DNA from 3 places in the Metabacillus elymi genome. Region 2 is predicted to be linked to each of the others. Evidence: riboswitches for the same ligand, from Rfam matches in the RefSeq annotation. Region 2 holds a riboswitch; each other region holds the start of a gene.
The links. Region 2 has a riboswitch for cobalamin ahead of metE (5-methyltetrahydropteroyltriglutamate--homocysteine S-methyltransferase). Riboswitches for the same ligand answer to the same signal wherever they lie in the genome.
Positions count from the first base shown of each region.

Region 1: linked by a shared signal. The riboswitch ahead of HUW50_RS24305 (cob(I)yrinic acid a,c-diamide adenosyltransferase) and the one ahead of metE (5-methyltetrahydropteroyltriglutamate--homocysteine S-methyltransferase) in region 2 are both predicted to bind cobalamin.
Region 3: linked by a shared signal. The riboswitch ahead of HUW50_RS12675 (ribonucleoside-diphosphate reductase subunit alpha) and the one ahead of metE (5-methyltetrahydropteroyltriglutamate--homocysteine S-methyltransferase) in region 2 are both predicted to bind cobalamin.

Region 1 covers NZ_CP055263.1:5,265,069-5,270,524, reverse strand. Annotated here, with positions in the region: gene zwf (glucose-6-phosphate dehydrogenase) at 1-117, shown strand, start outside; gene gnd (phosphogluconate dehydrogenase (NAD(+)-dependent, decarboxylating)) at 194-1,087, shown strand; gene HUW50_RS24310 (DUF3052 domain-containing protein) at 1,228-1,686, shown strand; cobalamin riboswitch at 1,887-2,098, shown strand; gene HUW50_RS24305 (cob(I)yrinic acid a,c-diamide adenosyltransferase) at 2,244-2,786, shown strand; gene HUW50_RS24300 (cobyrinic acid a,c-diamide synthase CobB) at 2,809-4,188, shown strand; gene HUW50_RS24295 (cobyric acid synthase) at 4,175-5,456, shown strand, end outside.
Region 2 covers NZ_CP055263.1:4,527,336-4,532,791, reverse strand. Annotated here, with positions in the region: gene HUW50_RS20825 (NAD-dependent succinate-semialdehyde dehydrogenase) at 1-652, opposite strand, end outside; gene metE (5-methyltetrahydropteroyltriglutamate--homocysteine S-methyltransferase) at 999-3,287, opposite strand; cobalamin riboswitch at 3,440-3,635, opposite strand; gene HUW50_RS20815 (hypothetical protein) at 3,994-4,401, shown strand; gene HUW50_RS20810 (phosphatase PAP2 family protein) at 4,476-4,976, opposite strand; gene HUW50_RS27185 (hypothetical protein) at 5,116-5,241, shown strand; gene HUW50_RS20805 (DEAD/DEAH box helicase) at 5,304-5,456, opposite strand, start outside.
Region 3 covers NZ_CP055263.1:2,652,608-2,658,063, forward strand. Annotated here, with positions in the region: gene HUW50_RS12670 (ribonucleotide-diphosphate reductase subunit beta) at 1-1,034, opposite strand, end outside; gene HUW50_RS12675 (ribonucleoside-diphosphate reductase subunit alpha) at 1,275-3,560, opposite strand; cobalamin riboswitch at 3,703-3,882, opposite strand; gene nhaC (Na+/H+ antiporter NhaC) at 4,055-5,428, opposite strand.

The sequences.
Region 1 (5,456 bases), 740 kb from region 2:
CCATCAGGATCCTATGGACCGGATGCTTCTCATCGATTACTTGAAGATGATGGATTTGGCTGGTGGTTAGACAAAAAATCTCTTGAATCATCAAAGGTTGCTCCTCAAGAAAGCTAATGATTAAAAAGAACAACTTTTTTGTAACATTTTTAGTGTGATTAAATTCGAATAACTTTGCTAGGAGGTAGAGAATGTGAAGGTAGGAGTCATTGGTCTAGGGAAAATGGGATTAAACATTAGCAAGAATCTTCTTGACCACAATCACGAAGTTGTTGCGTTCGATATAAATTCAAGTGCGATCGAGGAAATTAAAGAGTATGGTGCCAAAGGTACTTTAAGTTTAAAAGAACTTGTTCAATCGTTGGAAAAGCCAAGAGTATTGTGGATTATGGTCCCACATTCAGTTGTAGATTCATTAATTAACGATGTGACCCCATTCTTAACAGCCGGAGATATTGTCATTGAGGCTGGTAATTCACATTATAAAGAATCAATTCGCCGTTCTGAAGAATTCAAAAAAATTGGGGTAAGCTTTCTTGATGCAGGTACATCAGGTGGCATGGAAGGTGCTCGTAATGGTGCAAATTATATGGTAGGCGGAGATCCAGAGGCTTGGAGGATTGTAGAACCAATTTTCCGAGATACCGCAGTTGAAAAAGGCTATTTATATACTGGGAAATCTGGTAGTGGTCACTTTTTGAAAATGGTTCATAATGGAATTGAATATGGCATGATGGCAGCGATCGGTGAAGGATTTGAAGTTTTAGAAAAGAGTGAATTTGAATATGACTATGAAAAAGTAGCTAGAGTTTGGAGTAACGGTTCAGTTATCCGTTCATGGCTTATGGAGTTAACTGAAAGTGCATTTTCAAAAGATGGAAAATTGGAAGATATTAAAGGAGTCATGCACTCATCAGGTGAAGGGAAATGGACAGTTGAAACTGCATTAGATTTACAAGCAGCTACTCCTGTAATCGCCCTGTCACTCTTAATGCGTTATCGATCCTTGGAGAATGATACATTTACTGGAAAAGTTGTAGCAGCATTACGAAATGAATTTGGTGGACATGCTGTTGAGAAAAAGTGAAATATAGATATCATAAGAGAGTCTTTTGACTCTCTTATATTTTTGTTTTCTTAATGTTGATTAAAGAATTATGTGATGATATAAATAGGGAGATTATATTGATTCAGATCGTAAGAGCAAAAGAAAGGAATGAAATAAAAATGTCAGATATTCATCCGGTTATTAAGAAGCTACAATTTAAAGACCAAGGACAACATATATTAATTATAAATGCACCAAAAGCATATGAAGAGGTTATGACTGGGTTTGAAGGTGAAATACATATTAATGCTGAGGATGAAGGATATGATTTTGTACAAGTTTTCGGTACATCTAATGTGGAGTTGCAAACTTTTGCTCGTAGCGCTGAAGCCTATGTAAAAGAAGATGCTCTCTTTTGGCTTTGCTATCCTAAGAAATCATCAAAACTTTACAAAGGGTCAGATTGCAGTCGTGAAAGTGTAACTAAAATGCTTACCAATGAAGGCTACGAGCCTGTTCGACAAATTGCTATCGACGAGGATTGGTCAGCTCTGCGTTTTCGCAAGGTAGAAAATATTAAGTCGATGACACGAAAGTTTGCTGTTACGGAAAAAGGAAAAATACGTACAGATCAGTAAGGAAAACAAAAAACTTCCTTCTCGCATATATTCACTCAAATCTAGATAAAAGGATTTTTGTCATCACTAATTATTCACTTAACTTTGCACCTAATAAAAAGAGATGAGATAAAGTACTTAAGAGGATACCTACACAAGAGTTTGACCGGTGTCCGTTTACAATCATTATCAATTCTCTTATAATTACGTAGACTCAATAAAACGAATAGTAGCAAATAGGTTCTTACCATTGTTAAAAATAACATCTAACTATGGTAAGAATAATAGGGAAGTTGGTGTAAATCCAACGCGGTCCCGCCACTGTAATCACGGAGTGAAACAACCTAAACCCACTGTAACACATGTTATGGGAAGGGGGTTGTAAAAGCAATGATGTGTAAGCCAGGAGACCTGCCTATTTGTCCAAATCAAGTAACCTTCGAGGAAAAGGGAATTGAAAGAATAAGAGGAGAAATTAATTAGAGGACACTCGAATTAACTACTATTCTTTTAAACTCTCGCCTTTCCGTATTGGATAGGCGTTTTTTTGTTCAATAAATTGGTAGGGGGAATATCAGGTGGAAGAAAAACAAAAAGGATTAACACTCATTTTCACAGGCAATGGTAAAGGTAAAACAACAGCCGCAATCGGTCTTACAGTACGAGCAGTTGGTCAGGGAATGTCAGTAAAGATTTTACAATTTATAAAATCAAAAGGAAGATCGTATGGAGAAAAAGTATCGCTAGAAAAGTTAGGAGTTGAAATGATTCAGCTGGGTGAGGGCTTTACATGGACAAAAACTCCAGAGGTTCATAGAAATGCATTAGAGTCAGCATGGAGGATTGCAAAAGAGACCGTTATGTCTGGAAAATATGATGTAGTAATTTTAGATGAACTAAATAACGCACTTGCGATCGATTCATTTCCAATTGATGACGTTCTCCCAATCAATGAGGTAAAAGAGCTTATTCAAACGAAGCCACCACATGTTCATCTTGTCATTACAGGTAGGAATGCAAAGGAAGAAATAAAAGAATTGGCAGACCTAGTTTCAGTCGTAGATGTAGAAAAGCATTATTATGACGAAGGTATACCAGCAGTAAAAGGAATCGAATTCTAATTTTCGAATAGGAGGGAGAGCTATGTCACAACGTTTAGTTATTGCAGGAGTATCAAGTGGAGTTGGCAAAACTACGTTTACAATCGGTTTAATGGCTGCACTAAAAAAAAGAGGTCTCAATGTTCAAGGCTTTAAATGTGGTCCAGATTACATAGACACAAGCTTTCATACCGCGGTTACGGAACGGCCATCTCGTAATGTAGACAGTTGGATGTTTTCTAAAGATGTGTTGAAAGAAGTATTTATACAGGGTAGTAATGGTGCTGACATTTCAATTATCGAAGGTGTAATGGGATTTTATGATGGTAAATCAGCTGACTCAAATCAAGGCTCGACAGCTGAGATTAGTATGTTGCTAGATTGTCCTACATTATTAGTTGTTGACTGCAGTAAGATGGCTAGAAGTGCTGCAGCTATTGTTAAAGGGTATCAATTATTTGAACCACATGTAAATATTGTTGGCGTTATTGCAAACAAGGTCGGAAGTATTGGCCATTACAAAATAATAAAAGAAGCTGTTGAACAGGAATGTGGTGTTCCAGTTTGTGGCTACTTATTAAATGATTCTAGCGTAAAGATGCCCCAAAGACATCTTGGTCTTGTGCCTTCAGTAGAGCGTGGTGATTTGAATGAGCTATTTTTAAAGTTAGGTGAATTAGTTGAACAAACAATCGATGTAAATAAATTGTTACAACTTAGTATGAGAAAGCCTTTAGAGAGTAATGTAACGGATTCAATTTTCAAACAACGCTCATCAAAAGGGATCAAGCTAGCAATTGCGAAGGATAGAGCCTTTAGTTTTTATTATCAAGAAAACCTTGAATTACTTGAAGCCTATGGTGCTGAATGTCTTTATTTTTCACCATTAAAAGGTGAGACGATCCCTGAAGAGGCAGACGGACTTTATATAGGAGGCGGCTTTCCAGAGCAATTTGCGAAAGAGCTTTCAGAGCAAAGTGCAGTCAATCAATCGATTAAAAAAAGGATCGAGCAAGGACTACCTACGTTAGCTGAATGTGGTGGCTTTATGTATTTAGCAGAATCAATCGAAACGATTGAAGGCAAACAATATCCTATGGTCGGGGTTATTCCTGGAAAAATAAAAATGGGTGACAAGTTAGCTGCAATTGGTTATCGGGAGATTACAGGTCTACCGGGAAATTTTCTGCTTACACAGAAGCACACCGCTCGGGGACATGAGTACCATTATTCTTCCTACTATTCTAGTAATGCAAGACGAAATGCATACCATACAAAAGGGGTATTTGGTGAAGGTGAAGAGGGCTATTTAACAAAGAATCTAATCGCTGGCTATACCCATATTCATTTTGCATCCTGTCCAGAGCTAGTGGAAAACTTTATTGAAAAATGTGTGGAGATGAAGAAACATGGCTCACGGTAAAGCAATTCCTATCATGATTCAGGGCACACATTCAGATGCTGGTAAAAGTATACTAGTTACAGCATTGTGTAGAATTTTTGCTCAGGATGGCTTTCGAACTGCCCCATTTAAATCGCAAAATATGGCGTTGAATTCCTATATTACTCTTGATGGAAAAGAGATTGGCAGATCACAAGGAATTCAAGCAGAAGCAGCTGAGACCGTTGCAACAACAGAGATGAATCCAATTCTAATTAAGCCAACACGAGATAACGAAGCGCAAATTGTTGTGCATGGGAAACCTCTTAAAAGCATGAAAGCGCAAAACTATCGCAGCGACTATTATGATACAGCGAAAATAATTATTGAAGAATCCTATCAAAATCTCGCTTCGTCGTTTGAACGAATTGTAATAGAGGGGGCAGGAAGTCCTGCGGAAGTAAATCTAAATGATCGCGAGCTAGTTAATATGAGTATTGCTAAAATGGCAGATGCCCCTGTCCTTTTAGTAGGTGATATTGACAAAGGCGGTGTTTTTGCAAGTCTAGTAGGGACATTGCAGTTACTTTCACCGGAAGATCGCAATCGAGTTGTCGGGGTGATTATTAATAAATTCCGTGGTGACCTTTCACTACTTGAACCAGGTTTAACATGGTTTGAAAAATACACAGGAAAACCAATATTAGGTGTGATTCCGTATATTAATGATTTGTTAATTGATGCAGAGGATTCCTTAAGTTTAAGTACGTATAGTAAACAAAAAGATATTGACAAAGAAATAGATATTGCAGTTATTAACTTTCCACGAATATCTAATTTCACGGATATCGATCCATTCCTATCTGAAAAGGATACTCATGTTCGTCTAGTAGAAAATGCACGTCAACTTGAGCAGCCTGATATCATTATCCTACCTGGAAGTAAAAACACAATCGAGGATCTCTTGTTTTTAAGAGCAAAAGGCTTAGAACAAGAAATCATCAGAGCACATCAAAATGGGGCGGTCATCTTTGGAATATGTGGTGGATATCAAATGCTGGGTGACAGAATAGAAGATCCTTTTCAAGTAGAATCAAAAATCAAAAGCATAGCAGGATTGAAAATGCTCCAATTAGAAACGTTATTAACAAACGAGAAGACAACAGTACGTTCAACAGGAACAATACAGCTATTTGGAGTTAATGTTAAAGTAGCAGGATATGAAATTCATATGGGTACCACAACCCATGCCCCTCAAATAGAACCTCTCATTCAATTGAATGATCGAAAGGATGGAAGTAAGAATTCCA
Region 2 (5,456 bases):
CTCTGTCATCCTGGAGCCAGACCTCACCAATTTCCTTAGCACTCCCTGTGACAACATTAATTACACCCTTAGGAATTCCTGCCTCTTCTGCTAACTTTGCTAATTTTAATGCTGTAATCGGCGTTTGTTCAGCAGGTTTAATCACAACTGTACATCCAGCTGCTAGTGCAGGGGCTACCTTCCTTGTAATCATTGCAGCAGGAAAATTCCATGGGGTGATAACTGCGACTACTCCAACTGGTTGCTTTTGCACAAAAAGACGTTTATTTCGTTGAGTAGCAGGGATTGTTTCGCCATATATCCGCTTTGCTTCTTCTGCATACCATGATAAAAATCCATTTGCATAGTTAACTTCACCAATCGCTTCTTTTAATGGCTTTCCTTGCTCCATCGTCATTGTTTTCGCTAAATCTATTAATTGTTCTTTGATTAAATCATGCCATTGGTGAATTAAGTCTGCACGTTCATAGGCAGAATAATCTGACCAACTAATATAGGCATTACTTGCCGCATCAACAGCCTGCGCAGCTTCCACTCTTCCTCCATTTGGAACAGTCGCAAAACAAGCGTTTGTAGCCGGATTCATAACCTCGATCGTTGGTAAATGTTCCCCTAGCCACTCTCCGTTAATATACATTTGATAATGTTCCATTATGTACCTCCTTTAGCTTTTGTCCTTATAAGTAATGCTTATTAATCTTTTCTGAATTTTATCTGGATGATCATAGAAAAATAACTTCATAGTTCATAGAAATCTATGTAAGCCATTATTTTCATGGATTACATAGATTTCTCAGTGAAACTGTTACTGTAAGCTTAAATCATAATAAAGCATTAATACAAGACAAAACTAATAAGCACAGATATTTAATACATTTGTTACATAATACTGAGTATTGTTTTTCTAGACAAAAAAGCACTACATACCAAAACAGTAGTAGTGCCTTTCGTCTTTCTTCTATCTAATAGAACCTTTTATCACATTCTAAAAAATTTATTTAAACAGTCTCAACAGTATAAAGTTTTTCTCGATAATTGAGAGCCGCTTCAACCATTACCTTTAATGCTGCAATCGTTTCAGCTTCCCCTCTTGTTTTCAAGCCACAGTCCGGGTTGACCCAAAAAGCATGGTAATCCAACACTTCAAGTGCACGTTTAATATTTTGTGATAATTCGTCAATTGTTGGAACACGTGGACTATGAATATCATAAACACCTAAACCAATTCCTTTATTGTAATGATGCTGTTCAAAGGAAGCGATTAATTCACCGTGACTTCTAGATGTCTCAATTGAGATTACATCTGCATCAAGTTCATCGATTGCATGAATAATATCATCAAAATTCGAGTAACACATATGTGTATGAATTTGTGTATTATCTTCCACAGATGATGTAGCTAATTTGAATGCATAAACTGCTGCGTTTAAGTAGTTTTCTGTTTTTTCTTCTTTTAATGGTAACCCTTCACGTAAAGCAGCTTCATCTACTTGAATCATCTTAATTCCACTTGCCTCAAGTGCTTTAACTTCCGCGCGAATCGCTAAGGCTACATGATTTAACACGTCAGTACGGCTAATATCATCACGGACAAATGACCAATTTATGATCGTTACCGGTCCAGTTAGCATTCCTTTCACTGGTTTTTTTGTTAGAGATTGGGCATATACGGTTTCCTTAACGGTCATGTTTTCTATTGCATAAACATCACCAAAAATAACAGGAGGCTTCACACAACGGGAGCCATACGATTGAACCCAACCAAATTTCGTTATCGCGACACCTTCTAGTTTTTCTCCAAAAAACTCAACCATATCTGTACGCTCAAACTCACCATGAACAAGAACATCTAATCCAAGCTCTTCTTGAATATCAATCCATTTCTTTATTTCACTTTGAATATATTTCTCATATTTCGCAGCAGATAGCTCACCTTTTCTCCATTTCAATCGTTGTTTACGTACTTCCTTTGTTTGTGGGAAGCTACCAATTGTTGTAGTAGGAAGGATTGGTAATTGAAATTGTTCTGCTTGTAATTCCTTACGAATTTTTGAATCAATCCGTGATGAAGAGTCATTTTTCCTATTTTTCATCGCGTCATGAACTATTTGAACATTACGATGTGCAGAATTTTTCAACGAATGAACTGCTTGATCATAGATTTCTAGTTCAGCAACACCTAATTCATCGTTAGCAAACTTTGTTAGGTAGACAATTTCTTCAAGCTTTTCATCAGCAAATGCTAATGCATCTTTTATTTGCGTGTCTAATTGTTGCTCACTTTTTACCGTTACTGGAACATGAAGCAAACTACACGATGGCTGAACAATAAGTTGATTTTCATCAACGAAGCTAGTTAATTCTTTCAATAGAGAAGCTTTTTCAGTTAAGCTTGATTTCCAAATATTACGGCCGTCAACGACACCTGCAAAAAGCACCTTGTCATTTGGAAAACCATATTTTTTTATATTTTCAAAATTCACACCTTCATCGTGGACAAAATCAAGACCAATACCTTGTACTGGTAGTTGAGTTATCTCTTCATAAAATTCAATGCTTTCAAAATAGGTTTGAAGGATGAACTTTACATCTGGAACTCCACCTTGGAAAGCAGTATATACTTCTTTAAGCTCATTAATTATCTCTTTCTCTACATTCTTAACCAAGATTGGTTCATCAATCTGAATCCATTCTGCTCCAGCTTCTTTTAGTTGTTTAAATACTTCTATATATAAGGTTATTAGTGAATTTAATAACTCAGCTCTTTCTTGCTCATCAAATCCTTTAGATAAAGAAAGTAATGTGATTGGACCAAGGATAACCGGTTTACCATGTATTCCTAACTTATTCTTAGCTTCCAAATACAAGTTAAGTAAACGATTTTCTAATAAAGTAGGCTTTGCGTCCTTTAACTCTGGCACGATATAATGGTAATTTGTATTAAACCACTTCGTCATTTCTGACGCAATTTTCCCGCTGCTTCCTCTAGCAATCTCGAAATAGGTTTTAAGGGAAATCTTTGTTTCACCGGTTTTAAAGCGCTCAGGTATAAGTCCAAACATTGCAGCCGTATCTAACACTTGATCATAATAACTAAAATCACCAATAGGAATAAGATCAATTCCTTTTTCTTTCTGTTTTCTAAGATGTGATAAGCGAATTTGTTCCATTTCGCTATAAAACTGTTCCTCAGATATTTCGTTTGACCAAAATAATTCTAAAATCTTTTTCCACTCACGATTCTCACCAATTCTTGGATAACCGATATTTGAACTTTTTATACTCATTTTATTAACTCCTTCTATGTAGTTTATTTTTCAAATAAAAAAGCCTCTCTAATGGATTAATAGAGAGACGATTGATAGACATAGTTAACTAGAGTTGAAATGAATAAAAGGGTTCAACATATGACCACCACTCCTCCCTATTTCGCGTAGGTAATAAGTGCACACAATAGGCAGGTCTCCTGACTTAGGTTCCTCACTTCATATCCCTTCCCATTTCATGCTTGAAACAGTGGATTGCGATATGAAGCTCCCCATAACAGTGGCGCGACCGTGTCGGATTTACACCGAACTTCCCTTTTAAGTTAAAAGTCTTTATTATCTTTTAACACCCATTGACTGAACATTATTAAATTTTAAAATATATTTAAAACATGTGACTTAGATTATATCATTTTTCGTTATTTAGCAAGTTTTTTTTCTAAATATCGTTTCTTATTATGCTAGGTCGTATATAATTATACTCTTGTTCACATAACATTATTATGTAATTAAATCGATTTCCATCACGATTCATACTAACCAGAATCTCTCTACAAATTTCATTTAAAAATCGAATAACATGTAACATCTTGTTGGTTTCTGCGCTTTCCCGAGAAATAACTAGGAAGATATGGCCCATACATATAGGCATGAGCCGTGACAGTCCGCTAAAACCCACATAAACTTATAAGGATTTCAACCATATAAAAAAAGGAGCGTTTCCTTCATGAACCCATACGGATACGGATATTATCATGAGTTTATCCCACAGCAACCTAATTTTTATAGTCCAAATGACTATCCTCCATTCGTTCAACATCAGGAACAATTTGAGGATACTAGACAACCAGCTCTTGAAAGAAGAGTAGCTGCACTAGAACGACAAAATGAACGACAAACACGAGAATTGGCAAGACTTAATAATGAATTAAAAAGACAAAACGATGAGCAAAAACGAATAAATCAAGAGTTCAATCGATTAAATCGTGAATTCAACCGAGTGAACCAGCAAGTAACACAAGTTAATGATAGAGTTGAACAACATACTCGCCGATTAAACCGTTTAAACCAACGACTACGTGCAGTAGAAAATAAATTTGATTTTCCTTTTACTCCAGGTGAAGGCGGTTTTTAATTAATTCGTTCTATATGAATAAAAACAAGGATGATAAAAGAATTATATCCTCCTATCATCCTTGTTTTTGATATTTATTTTCTTATCAGCGAAGACATATTAATAATATTACTTACTATACAACCTATAAAAGCACTTCTAATAATATCAAACGGATAATGAGCCCCCGTCCATATTCGTGAAACACCAATTAGTACTGATAACCCCAACATAATGCAGCCTACAATTTTGTTGGAAAGATAGATCATCGTTGAAACAGAAAAGGCCAGCAAAGTGTGTTTACTTGTAAAAGTTGAATCAAGTTTTGAAGGAATTAAAAGATTGGCTTTACGGGTTATAAACGGTCTTGGTCTAAATTTATATTGCTTTATTAGAACATTAATACATAAGTTAATCATGAGCGAAATCAATGAGCGATAAAATACTTTCCTTTTTTGACCTTTTCGTTGCCACAGTAAAAATAAAACAAATGCGAAAATATAGCGCATCTTATTTGAGGCAAAGATCATGATATTATCTAAGAAAGTATTTTTTCCTGCTAAGTCATTTATCCATTTAAATAGCCTCTGATCCATAAAATAGCTCCTAAATTTTTTGTCGACATTATTATTCTCTAATCATCATGGAGTATGTAAAAAATGAAAATTAGATAGAAAATAAAAATATTTCTATTGCACATAATAGTTATGATCACCAAGGAGAGGAGGTACAAAAATGACAAACCGCAATGATAACCGCGAACGAAAAAACAAATACCCCAATAACAAAAAGCAGGATACAGAATTCTCGAAGGATATAAATATTAGAAGCGAAAAAACGAAGCAGGATTTACAAAAGTAAAAAAGAGAGAGGATTTCAACTAAAGACGGTTGAAGTCCTCTCTCTTCTCATTTCCCAAGATATTATCGGGTCCTTTTAGACCTCGAAGAAGTACTTGTTTTACTCTTTCTCCTACTGTCATTTGTTCTATTTCTAGATGGAGCTTCAGATGCTCTGCCTGCTTTGTCTTTTCCAATTGTACGGCGTACCTTTTTTATTTGTGAGTTTCGTTCCTG
Region 3 (5,456 bases), 1.9 Mb from region 2:
AAGCCATTATCTACATGGTTTACTTTCGTATATTGTCTTGATTTTTGTTCGAAGAAATCAGATTTACCTAGATCTACTTCTTCGTAAGCTTTAATCCATTTTAGAGGGTTTGTTCGGTACCCCTCAAAAGGGCGGTCATAGCCTAGTTGATGGCATCGGACATTTGCATAAAACTTAATATAATCTTCAAGGTCCTGCATATTAATCCCATCCATTTTATTTCCAATAATGAATTTTCCCCATTCAATCTCAAGTTCAGCAGCTTTAATAAATGTATTTTTTACAAATGTAGCAAGTTCTTTTGTATCATAGTCAGGGTATTGATTTAAAACTTCTTTATAAATTTGAACAAATAAGTCGACATGTATTTGTTCATCACGGTTGATATAGTTAATCATTGTGCTCGTTGCAACCATTTTCTGATTACGTGCAAGGTTGTAAAAGAATGCAAATCCTGAATAAAAGAAAAGTCCTTCTAATATGACATCATATACGATTGATTTTAACAGATTCTCAATGCTTGGTTGTTCAGAAAAGGCTTGATACCCATCTGTTACAAATTCATTTCGTTTTCTTAGAATAGGTTCATTTCTCCAATATTCAAATACCTCATCTTGTATCTGCTTAGGAACAAGACTTGAGAGTACATAGGAATAGGAATGATTATGAATAACCTCTTGTTGAGCAAGAATAATCATTAAAGCATTGACGCTGGAATCTGTAATGTAGTCAGAAACTTTTCCAGCATAATCAGTTTGAATACTATCTAGAAGAGCAAGAAGTCCAATGATTTTTAAAAATGCATCTTTTTCATCATTTGTTAGATTGGGATATTGTTTGATATCCTGAGCCATGTTGATCTCAAATGGGGTCCAGAAATTTGCTAGCATCTTTTTGTAGCGTGGATATGCCCATGGGTATGTGACATCATCCCAGTTTAAAACATTTGAGCTTTCGCCATTAATAATTGCAGTTGAACGATTTGGAGCGGAAGCATCCATGATTTTTCGTTTAATTAAAGCTGTGTTTTCCATTTGGGGACTCCTTTTAACGTTTTGATTTATCAAGATAGAGAGGCTGATCTTTTACGTAAGGTCAGCTTCGGATTTTTAATCCACCAGAAATTATTTATTTTGTACTTAGTGACGGTGTCTAGCTCCAGCGCCTAGCCCCTCGAGGTCATAAGTCACAAATGAATTGAAGACAAATTACGTCTTCTATTCATTTGCGTCTTATGCTTGTCGGGGCTGAACAGGCGCTTGCGCTTTTCTAAGTTAACTAGCACATGAATCGCAGTCTTCAATTTCACTAGAGGTTGAGCGTACGTAATAAGTTGTTTTCAACCCTTCACTCCATGCAGTCATATGCAGATCTAATAAGTCTTTGGCTTTAATGTTGTTTTGTACATAAAAATTGAAGGAGATAGACTGATCGATATGACGCTGTCTTGCAGCATTTTGCTTTATGCTCCATAGCTGGTCAATAAAATAAGCTGATTTATAAAACCAGGTTGTTGTTGCATTTAAATCAGGAACTGTAACAGGAATTTTATAGTCTTTCTTTTCTTCTGAATAAACCTTTTGGAAAATTGGATCAATGCTAGCAGTACTTCCTGCGATAATCGATGTCGATGCATTTGGTGCAACTGCCATTAAGTATCCATTGCGAATTCCGAACTTTTTTACATTCTCTTGTAATAAGTCCCAATCGAATATGCTTTCCTTTGATTGATAGCCTCTTTTTTTGAAGTACGAACCAGTTTCCCATTCTGAACCTGCAAAAACGGAATAAGAGCCTTTTTCCTTTGAAAGCTCCATGCTTGCTCTAATTGTAAGATAGGATATTTTCTCATATAGCTCGTCAGCGAACTTAACAGCTTCTTCATGCTCCCACTTTATTTGTTTAAGAGCTAATAAATGATGCCATCCGAATGTACCTAGACCGATTGCGCGATATTTTTCATTTGTTAGCTTTGCTTGCAGAACCGGAATCGTATTTAAATCAATGACATTGTCTAGCATTCTTACTTGGATAGGGATGAGTCTTTCTAAAACATCATCTGTAACAGCCTTTGCAAGATTAATAGAGGAGAGGTTACAAACGACAAAATCACCAGGTGTTTTAACGGTAATTATTTTTCCGTCCTCTGTATAATGCTCCTCAACAGTTGTAGCGCTTTGATTTTGAGTGATTTCTGTACAAAGATTGCTGCAGTAAATCATTCCTTTGTGAGAATTAGCATTCTGTCTGTTCACTTCATCACGATAGAACATATATGGTGTACCTGCTTCTAATTGGCTGATCATAATACGTTTCATTATCTCAATAGCTGGAATCTTTTCTTTAGAAAGTTGTTCGTTATCGACACATTCCCAGTACTTTTGACGGAAGCTACCATTTCCTTTTTCTTCGTCGTAAAAGTCCTCAATGCTATATCCCATTACTTTTCGAACTTCATGTGGATCAAATAAATACCAATCCCCGCGGGCTTCAACCTGCTCCATGAATATATCTGGAATACAAACACCTGTGAATAAGTCATGGGTACGCATTCGTTCATCACCATTATTAAGTTTAGAATCTAGGAATGAGTAGATATCTTTATGCCAAACATCTAAATAAACAGCGATTGCACCTTTTCGCTGTCCTAGTTGGTCTACGCTAACTGCTGTGTTGTTAAGCATTTTCATCCAAGGAATGATTCCAGATGAAACACCTTTAAAACCTTTTATATCACTTCCGCGGCTCCTGACTTTTCCTAGGTATGCACCAATCCCACCACCTGATTTTGAAAGATTAGCAATATCGGTATTACTATCAAATATTCCTTGTAAGCTATCATCAATCGTATCAATAAAACAACTAGATAATTGCCCTATAGGTTTTCCGGCATTTGATAATGTTGGAGTGGCTACAGTCATATAAAGATTACTCATGGCCCAATAGGCTTGTTTAACAAGTTCTAGGCGTCTTTCTTTATGCTCCTCGGCCATAAGTGTCATTGCGATAATTAAGAACCTTTCTTGTGGAAGCTCTAAGGTTTGTTTTGTAAAATCACGTGTTAAGTAGCGATCTGCTAAGGTTCGAAGCCCAATATATGTGAATAACTGATCCTTTTCAGGTTGGATAAATGAGCCAACTTGTTCAATTTCTTCTTTTGTATAAAGATCAAGCAGCTTAGAGTGGTAAAGACCCTTTGAAACTAATATCTCAATTAAATTATTGAAACTACCATATTTTTGATTTTTGTCATATCCACGGTTAGCTGCTGCTTCCTTGTAGAGTTTTGTTAAATAAATTTGAGCGCAAAAGTAAGTCCATTCTGGCTCTTGTTCATTAATATTAGATAATCCCTCTAAAATAAGTAAATTTGTGAGCTGTTCAGTCGTATAGGAATCTCTCTGGAGAAGGGTGTTATTGATCCTGTTAAGATAATTATCTATATATAGTGAAGGGAATTGTTGATGGATACTGCTAATAAATGTAGTAAGTTTTGTTGCGTTAAATGATTCTTCATTTAAGCTATCAATAATGATAGGTGTAGTTGTTGTCGTACTCATGTTAATTCCTCCATAATCTTTTGGTAAATAAAAAAACCGCTCGAGAATGAGCGGATAAAACGACAGATAAGAAGGGCAGGAATATAGTTAAGCCCATAATTACTTACTATCGTTTCATCTTCTCAGTCCCCGAAGAAATTGAAACTTTAGCAAGCTTTAGGTAGGTCTCCTGACTTGTGCTCGTCCTACTACGAGGCCTTCCCATACATGATAATGTACAGTGGCTATCTCAGTTCGTCACACTTACAGTTGCGGGGACAGTTCTGGATTTACACCAGATTCCCTTTTCAGCCTTATAGGCGCCTATCGCTTGCAAAGATACAATATATAGTTTTTACGTTTGTGATTCTGTCAATATGTAGTTAATTGTTCTATTTACATAATAAGGCACACTTGCAAATTAATCAACCAATACTTTCTAATTGTCGAAATTTATCTACTTCAATAGAATTTTGGAAGAAAAAAATAAGATCTGACTTACTAGGTCAGATCCGTTAAGAAGTGGTTTTTACTTTACTAAAAAATCCAAAAAGGATCGAAAAGAAAGGTGATAGATACAAAAAGAAAGCAAAAGGTAAAAAGGCGATTACTGGAACACCAAGTGTTTGAGCAAAGAAAGCACCACTTACGCCCCATGGGATCAGTGGATTTATCAAAGTTCCAGCATCTTCAAGTGTTCGTGACAAGTATTTACGCTCAAGCTTCATTTTGTCATATATGCCTTTAAAAGATTGGCCTGGAATGAGAATTGATAAGTACTGTTCACCTGTTAATAAATTCACCCCAAACGAAGATGCTGCTGTTGATAGAATCAGCTGACCTTTTGTTTTAACGCGCTCTATCAATCCATTTAAGAGGGTCGGAATGATGTTTAACATATCGAGTAATCCGCCAAAAGCAAAAGCAATCAGGATGAGTGAAATCGACCACATCATTGATTGAAGTCCACCACGGTTCATCATATTGACAACCTGTGCATTTTCAATTGTGAAAGTTGTACCGTTTTGTAAAACATGAAGGAATTCGCTTAATTTTACTCCTTGAAATCCTATAGCTGTTATCCCTGCTGTAATAATTCCAACGATTAATGCTGGTACGACTGGTACCTTTCGAATGGCTAAAATTATAACTAATACTGGTGAAAGCAGTGTAAGACTACTTATTTGGACATGGGTTTCAATTATATTTATCATGTTTGTCATTTCAGACAGTGATGCTGAATGGATAGGAGTGATTCTCCCAATTATGAAAAAAATTAAAGTTGTAATAAGAATGCTAGGAATAGTTGTTTTGGTCATATGTCTAATATGTGTGAAAAGCTCAACAGATGAAACACCTGATGCAAAATTTGTTGTATCAGACATTGGAGACATCTTATCACCAAAGCAAGCACCGCAAATGATAGCACCTGCTACCCATGGGGCAGGTATGCCAATAGCGATTCCAGCACCCATAAGAGCTACGCCAACAGTACTAACTGTAGTAAATGAGCTTCCAACAAGGCTTGAGATAACCATACAAGAAAATAATGAAGTAATTAGTAAGTAGTTCGGATTAATTACTGTTAGGGCATATACCATTACTGTAGGTATCGTTCCGCTACTCATCCATGCACCAATTAAGATTCCAATTAATGCGAGCACAATTATTGGTTGAATTCCGCTCTGAATACCTTTAATCATTCCTGTTTCTAACTCTTTCCATGTATAACGTTTTATTAACCCAAGAGAAGCCACAACAACTAAACAATTAAGTAAGGCAAGATGTGGTTCTGTCTTTAATACAAATAGACTGGTAAAGATGATGGCCAAAATAAGAAATAAAATTGAAACTGCTTCTTTAAACTGAAAAGTCTTTTTATCACTAATCATATACTTGCTCCTTTATGGCTTAAAC